DNA from 2 places in the Kitasatospora sp. NPDC043949 genome. Region 1 is predicted to be linked to the other one. Evidence: riboswitches for the same ligand, from Rfam matches in the RefSeq annotation. Region 1 holds a riboswitch; the other holds the start of a gene.
The links. A riboswitch is a leader RNA that binds a small molecule or an ion and turns the genes downstream of it on or off. The one in region 1 is predicted to bind cobalamin.
Positions count from the first base shown of each region.

Region 2: it holds a riboswitch for cobalamin, as region 1 does, so the genes downstream of both, AC07AL_RS33085 (ribonucleoside-diphosphate reductase subunit alpha) here and AC07AL_RS08695 (peptidase) in region 1, are expected to answer to the same signal.

Region 1 covers NZ_JBWKEQ010000007.1:137,346-140,966, forward strand. Annotated here, with positions in the region: gene AC07AL_RS08690 (enoyl-CoA hydratase) at 1-625, shown strand, start outside; cobalamin riboswitch at 712-832, shown strand; gene AC07AL_RS08695 (peptidase) at 933-2,006, shown strand; gene AC07AL_RS08700 (flagellar hook-length control protein FliK) at 2,026-2,505, shown strand; gene AC07AL_RS08705 (hypothetical protein) at 2,685-3,080, opposite strand; gene AC07AL_RS08710 (prenyltransferase/squalene oxidase repeat-containing protein) at 3,396-3,621, opposite strand, start outside.
Region 2 covers NZ_JBWKEQ010000059.1:16,553-20,173, forward strand. Annotated here, with positions in the region: gene AC07AL_RS33080 (hypothetical protein) at 1-242, opposite strand, end outside; cobalamin riboswitch at 547-672, shown strand; gene AC07AL_RS33085 (ribonucleoside-diphosphate reductase subunit alpha) at 865-3,294, shown strand; gene AC07AL_RS33090 (ribonucleotide-diphosphate reductase subunit beta) at 3,315-3,621, shown strand, end outside.

The sequences.
Region 1 (3,621 bases):
CGCGCTGGTGATCACCGGCTCCGAGAAGGCCTTCGCGGCCGGCGCCGACATCAAGGAGATGCAGTCGCTCGACTTCGTCGACGCCTACCTCGGCGACTGGTTCGCCGCCTGGGACCGCTTCGCCGCGCTGCGCAAGCCGGTGGTGGCGGCGGTGGCGGGCTACGCGCTGGGCGGCGGCTGCGAGCTGGCGATGCTGTGCGACGTCCTCCTGGCGGCGGACACCGCGAAGTTCGGGCAGCCGGAGATCAAGCTCGGCGTGATCCCCGGCATCGGCGGCTCGCAGCGGCTGACCCGGGCGGTCGGCAAGGCGAAGGCGATGGAACTCTGTCTGACCGGCCGGATGATGGGCGCCGAGGAGGCCGAGCGGGCCGGCCTGGTCTCCCGCATCGTCCCGGCGGGCCAACTGCAGGCCGAGGCCCTGGCGGTGGCCGAGACGATCGCGGCGATGTCCACCCCGGCGGCCGTCATGCTCAAGGAGAGCGTCAACCGCTCGTACGAGACCACGCTCGCCGAGGGCGTCCGCTTCGAACGGCGACTGTTCCACGCCACGTTCGCCACGGCGGACCAGAAGGAGGGCATGGCGGCCTTCGCCGAGAAGCGCCCACCGGAGTTCCTTCACCGCTGACGGTCCGAGCGGTTCGCGGCGCGATGTGGCGCGATGCGGCGGACGATCCCTTGACCGGGACTTCTCCGTCTCGCCATGATGGGCCGTCATGTTGTGACTCCGCCGCTGGGGGAAGTCCGGTTCGAATCCGGCGCTGACCCGCAACGGTAGGCCGCCGATCCGATGTCGGCGGCGAGCCCGAGTACCCGGCGGCGGAGGTGTGTCGTCCCCTCCTCCCGTCGTGGTCTGCGGGCCGGAGCTCCGAGGGCTGCCCGGCTTGTTGCCGCCGTCCTCCGGGCCCCTGCGTGCGGGCCCGGAAAGGCCCACCGTGTCCTCGTTCCGACGCCCCCTGCGCCTCTTCGCGATACCCGCGCTCGCCCTCGCCACCGTCCTCCCGGCGGCCGCTGCCGCCCACGCGGCACCTGCCGCCGCGACTTCGTCCCCGACGGTCCGCCCCGACGCCGCCGCGGGCGGCTGGCTCGCCCGCCAACTCGTCGACGGCGACCACTTCGAGTCCGTCTTCAACGGGACCGCCTACCCCGACCAGGGCCTGACCATCGACGCCGTGCTGGCCTTCGCCGCCTCGCACAGCTCCGACCAGGCCGCCACGAAGGCCACCGCCTGGCTGGCCAAGCCCGAGGTCATCAGCGGCTACCTCGGCGACGGCACCACCGAGGCCTACGCGGGCGCGACCGCCAAGCTGCTGCTCGCCGTCGAGGTGCGCGGCGGGAACCCGACGGCCTTCGGCGGCGTCGACCTGCCGGCCCGCCTGCGCTCGCTCCAGACCGCCGAGGGCCGGTTCTCCGACCGCTCGCAGTGGGGCGACTACAGCAACGCCTTCGGCCAGTCCCTGGCCGTGATCGCCCTGCACCGCACGGCCGGTGGGGCCCCGGCGACGGCCGTCGACTTCCTCGCCAACAGCCAGTGCGCGGACGGCGGGTACCCGGTCGCCTTCGGCCAGGCCACCTGCGCCAGCGACCCGGACGCCACCGCGCTCGCCGCCCAGGCCCTCGCCGCGACCGGCCGCACCGCCAAGGCCGACGCCGGACTCGGCTGGCTGACTGCCCACCAGAACGCCGACGGCGGCTTCTCGGCCGCCGGGGCCGCCGCGTCCAACGCCAACACCACCGGCCTCGCCACGCAGGCGCTGCTGGCCGGCGGACGCTTCGGGGCCGGCCTCAAGGGCTGGAGCAGCCTGGTCAAGCTCCAGCAGGGCTGCGCCACGGACCCGGGCGTGCGCGGGGCGGTCGCCTACGACGCGACCGGCTTCAACCCGGCCACCGGCGCCCGGGCCACGGCGCAGGCCGTCCTCGGCCTCGCGGGCACCCCGCTGGCCACCCTCTCCGCCGCCGGTGCCCGCCCGGACGCGCCCGTGCCGGCCTGCCCGGCGACCACCCGCTGACCCCGCGAGGAGAGCTCCGATGACCGACACCATGGCGCCCGCGCGCCCGGCCCGCCGCACCCTCGGGTCGATCGCCGCCGCCGCTGCCCTCACCGCCGGACTGCTCGGCGCCTCCGTCGTCCAGGCCCCGCAGGCGCGGGCCGCCGCCTGCGACGGCACCACCGGCGTCACCGTCGTGGTCGACTTCACCGCCGTCGGCGGTGGCATCCAGACCGGCTGCGCACCCGGCGACCCGGCCAGCGGCCTGGCCGCGCTGACCGGCGCCGGGTTCGCGTACACCTTCCACCCGCGCTACCCGGGCTTCGTCTGCACCATCAACGCCCTGCCGACGACCTGCGCCAACCCCACCGGCAGCGCCTACTGGTCGTACTGGCACGCCCAGCACGGCGGCCCCTGGTCGTACAGCAACCTCGGCGCGGGCAGCTACAACCCGGCGCCCGGCGACGTCGAGGGCTGGTCCTTCGGCGCCGGCGCCCAGCCGGGCGTCACCGCGCCCTGACCTCCGGAGACACCCCGGTGCCCCGGCCCCTCCGGAAGGGGGGCCGGGGCACCGGCGGTTCAGAGTTCAGACGGTGCGGGACGTTCGGCGCCGCCGGGCGAGCTGTTCGGTCAGCAGCTGTGCGAGCGGCCCCGCGCGCCGGGGTCGGTGCGCGGGGCCGCTGTGGGTCATCGGGTGGTTCAGCAGTGGGGCAGGCCGGGCACGTTGTGGAACATCGCCGCGCCGTCCACGTAGGGTGCGAACGTCCAGGAGGACCCCGAGGGGGTGACCACACCGTACTGGTACACCCACGTGGTGTGGTACCAGACGTCGCCGTCATTGCCGACGTTCCCGCCGGCCACCCAACAGTCCGCCCAGGCCGAGTCGCCCGGCGCGAGGGTGATGTTGTTGTACTTGCCGGACCCCGCGTCGGCGGCGGTGTAGACGCCCGCGGAGTGGCTGGTGCTCAGCCGGACCCACTGCGGGGAGGAACCGATGTTGGACGGGTTCGGGTCGGCGGACGCCAGCGACGTCACGCCGACGACGGATGCCCCGGCCAGAGCGAGTGCGGCGAGCGCCTTGATCGAACGGGTCATGATGTGATTCCCCGATTCCTCCCGGCCCTCCTGTAGGGCTGGTCGGTGATGAGCAAACCGCACCTCGACCGCGCAGTCCAGGCTGCAAACCGGCCAGGTCCCGTTCCCCAGAAGTCCCCCAGGCGGACCGCGAGTTGGGGGACCGTCGGGTCGCGAAGAGGGTGGCCTGGGGCGCCGGCGTCGGGTGGTGCGGGCTCGGCCCGCCGGTGGGCCCGGTGGAGGCCGCTCCGTGCACCGGAGAGCTGACGGCAGGTCAGTTCGTCGCTTTCGTGGCTTGGCTCGTACCCGGCGTCCAGGACGGCCAGGGTCTCCGGATCAGTTGCCGTAGCGGAGCGAGACGGTGTCGCCGAGGTGGACGGTGGTGGCCCGGGTGGCGCCGGTGGCGGTGGTGCCGTCCAGGCTGACCTGCCAGGTGGAGGAGCCGCTGTTGGCCGTGCCGTTGATCGCGGTGACGGTGTCGCCGCCGGTGGACGGGGCGACCGAGGTGACGCAGCCGCTCGGGGCGGCGCCGGCGGCCGCGTCGAGGACGTCGCCGAGGGTC
Region 2 (3,621 bases), on a different contig from region 1:
GGCAGCTGCTGCCCTGGCGGTCCCGGCTGCGGCAGCGGAGGCTGCCCCGGCGGACCGGGCTGCGCCACCGGCTGCGCGGGCGGCACCGGAGGCCCGTACGAGGCCGGCGGCGGCCCGAAGCCCCCGCTCGGCGGCAACACCGGACCGGGCACCACCGGCGGCTGCTGACCGTGCGCGTCCCCCGGCCCGGTGGGAGGCGTTCCCTGCGGACCCTGCCCGGGTGCGCCAGTTCCGTCGCTCACGCGCCCCCTCGCTTCGCTCGATGATCGCTTCGCGAAACGCGCCCCTCGGCGCTTCGCTCGCTCATGCGCCCAGATCGTAGGGCATGCCCGCGGCAACCGGTCCGCCCGGTGACCGTTCCGTATCGAAACCAGGACGCCGGGGCCCGGAATCAGGGCGCCGGAAGCCCGGAATCAGGGCGCCGGAAGCCCGGATCCGAGGCGCCCCAAGGCCACGACCCGCCCCCTCCCGGCACCACCGGTTATCGCTCCGACACACCGCGCCGTACTACATGTGGGGTCGCATCAGAGAGACACCACTAGATGTATGCTCAATCCTGCTGTCGATGCAGGGGAACCCGGTGCGAATCCGGGACTGCCCCGCAGCGGTGAGCGGGCGGCTACCAGTAGCCGCCCCGCGAGTCCGAGTACCTGCCGACGGTGTGCGCACGGGCCCTCCCGCAGAGGCCGCGCCAGCACGAGAACTACCTTCCGGGCCTCGCGGGCGGGCCGGGGACGCCACCGTCGCGCGACGCTTCCTGCGTACGTGCCGTGCTCCCCTGCCCCGAACGGCCCGGTACCCCCCGATCACCGCCGCCGATCGCCGCCAGGAGAGAGCGCCTTGACCACCGCTGCCTCAGCCACCCTGCCCGCCCAGGGCACCGGCCCCGCCCCCACCGACCCGACGGTCTCCGACCCCGGCGGCGCGCTCCTTCGGCTGCTCACCGACCGCAGCGTCGATCTCCCCCAGGTGGACCCCGGCCATGTCGCCGCCGCCGCGCTGCGTGGCCGCCACGCCGGCTCGGACTTCGCCGAGCTGCGCGGGCTGGCCGTGGACGCCGCCGCGTCGATGATCGCCGAGGACCCCCAGTACTCGAAGCTGGCCGCCCGGCTGCTCGCCCTGGAGATCGTCGACGAGGCGAACAGCCAGGGCTCGCGCTCCTTCGCCGCCTCGATCGCCGTCGGCCACGCCGAGGGCCTGATCGGCGACACCACCGCCGCCTTCGTCACCAAGCACGCCGCCGCCCTGGACGCGCTGATCGACGCGCACGGCGACGACCGCTTCGAGTACTTCGGCCTGCGCACCGTGCAGTCCCGCTACCTGCTGCGCCACCCGATCACCCGCAAGGTCATCGAGACCCCGCAGCACTTCCTGCTCCGCGTCGCCTGCGGCCTGGCGGTCGGCGACAGCGAGCAGTCGGTGCGGGAGGTCGCCGAGCTGTACGGCCTGATGAGCCGGCTGGAGTACCTGACCTCCTCGCCGACCCTGTTCAACTCCGGCACCCGGCACCCGCAGATGTCGAGCTGCTACCTGCTCGACTCCCCGCTGGACAACCTGGACTCGATCTACAACCGCTACGCGCAGATCGCCCGGCTGTCCAAGCACGCCGGCGGCATCGGCCTGTCCTACTCGCGCATCCGCTCGCGCGGCAGCCTGATCCGCGGCACCAACGGCAAGTCCAACGGCATCGTCCCGTTCCTGCGCACCCTCGACTCCTCGGTCGCCGCCGTCAACCAGGGCGGCCGCCGCAAGGGCGCGGCCTGCGTCTACCTGGAGACCTGGCACGCCGACATCGAGGAGTTCCTGGAGCTCCGCGACAACACCGGCGAGGAGGCGCGGCGCACCCACAACCTCAACCTGGCGCACTGGATCCCGGACGAGTTCATGCGCCGGGTCAACGCCAACGAGGACTGGTCGCTGTTCTCCCCCGCCGACGTGCCCGAGCTCGTCGACCTGTGGGGCTCCGACTTCGACGAGGCCTACCGCAAGGCCGAGCTGGCCGGCAAGGCCGTGCGCACCATCCCCGCGCAGACCCTGTACGCCCGGATGATGCGCACCCTGGCGCAGACCGGCAACGGCTGGATGACCTTCAAGGACGCCTCCAACCGCGCCGCCAACCAGACCGCGCTGCCCGGCCGCACGGTGCACTCCTCGAACCTGTGCACCGAGATCCTGGAGGTCACGGACGACTCCGAGACCGCCGTCTGCAACCTCGGCTCGGTCAACCTCGGCGCCCACGTCGCCCCGGGGGCCTCCGTCGACGACCTGCTCGGCGCCATGGACTGGGAGCGCCTCGACGCCACCGTCCGCACCGCCGTGACGTTCCTCGACCGCGTGGTGGACATCAACTTCTACCCGACCACCGAGGCCGGCACCTCCAACTCCCGCTGGCGCCCGGTCGGCCTCGGCGTGATGGGCCTCCAGGACGTCTTCTTCAAGCTGCGGATCGACTTCGACTCCGCCGAGGCCGCGCGGCTGTCCACCCTCATCGCCGAGCGCATCATGCTCACCGCGTACGAGCGCTCCGCCGACCTGGCCGAGCAGCTGGGCCGCCACGAGGCCTACGGCGAGACCCGCGCCGCCCGCGGCGAGCTGCACATCGACCACTTCCCGACGGCCGCCCCGCAGTGGGCCGACCGCTGGACCGCGCTGCGCGCCCGCATCGCCGAGACCGGCCTGCGCAACTCGCTGCTGCTGGCCATCGCGCCGACCGCGACCATCGCGTCCATCGCCGGCGTCTACGAGTGCATCGAGCCGCAGGTCTCCAACCTGTTCAAGCGCGAGACGCTGTCCGGCGAGTTCCTCCAGGTCAACCCGTACCTGGTGCGCGAGCTCAAGGAGCTCGGCGTCTGGGACCAGCAGACCCGCGACGCCCTGCGCGAGGCCAACGGCTCCGTCCAGGAGCTGGGCTGGCTGCCCGCCGAGGTCCGCTCGCTGTACCGCACCGCCTGGGAGCTGCCCCAGCGCGCGCTGATCGACCTGGCCGCGGCCCGCATGCCGTACCTCGACCAGAGCCAGTCGCTGAACCTGTTCATGGCGGCGCCGACCATCGGCAAGCTCAGCTCGATGTACGCCTACGCGTGGAAGGTCGGTCTCAAGACCACCTACTACCTGCGCTCGCGCCCGGCGACCCGGATCGCCCAGGCCGCCTCCGGTACCGCCCGCGCCGCCGCGCCCGCGCCCGCGTCCTCGTCCGCGCCCGTGCCCGTGAACACCCCGACCCTCACCCCGGAGGAGGAGGCCGCGCTGGCCTGCTCCCTGGAGAACCCCGAGTCCTGCGAGGCCTGCCAGTGAGCACCCCCGACCGCGAGAAGATGCTGCTCGACCCCGGCTTCGAGCTGACCCTGCGCCCGATGCGCTACCCGTCGTTCTACGACCGGTACCGGGACGCGATCAAGAACACCTGGACCGTCGAGGAGGTGGACCTGCACTCCGACGTCGCCGACCTGGCCAAGCTCAGCGAGGGCGAGCGCCACCTCATCGGCCGCCTGGTCGCCTTCTTCGCCACCGGGGACTCGATCGTCTCCAACAACGTGGTGCTGAGCCTCTACAAGCACATCAACTCCCCGGAGGCGCGGCTGTACCTGTCGCGCCAGCTGTTCGAGGAGGCCGTGCACGTCC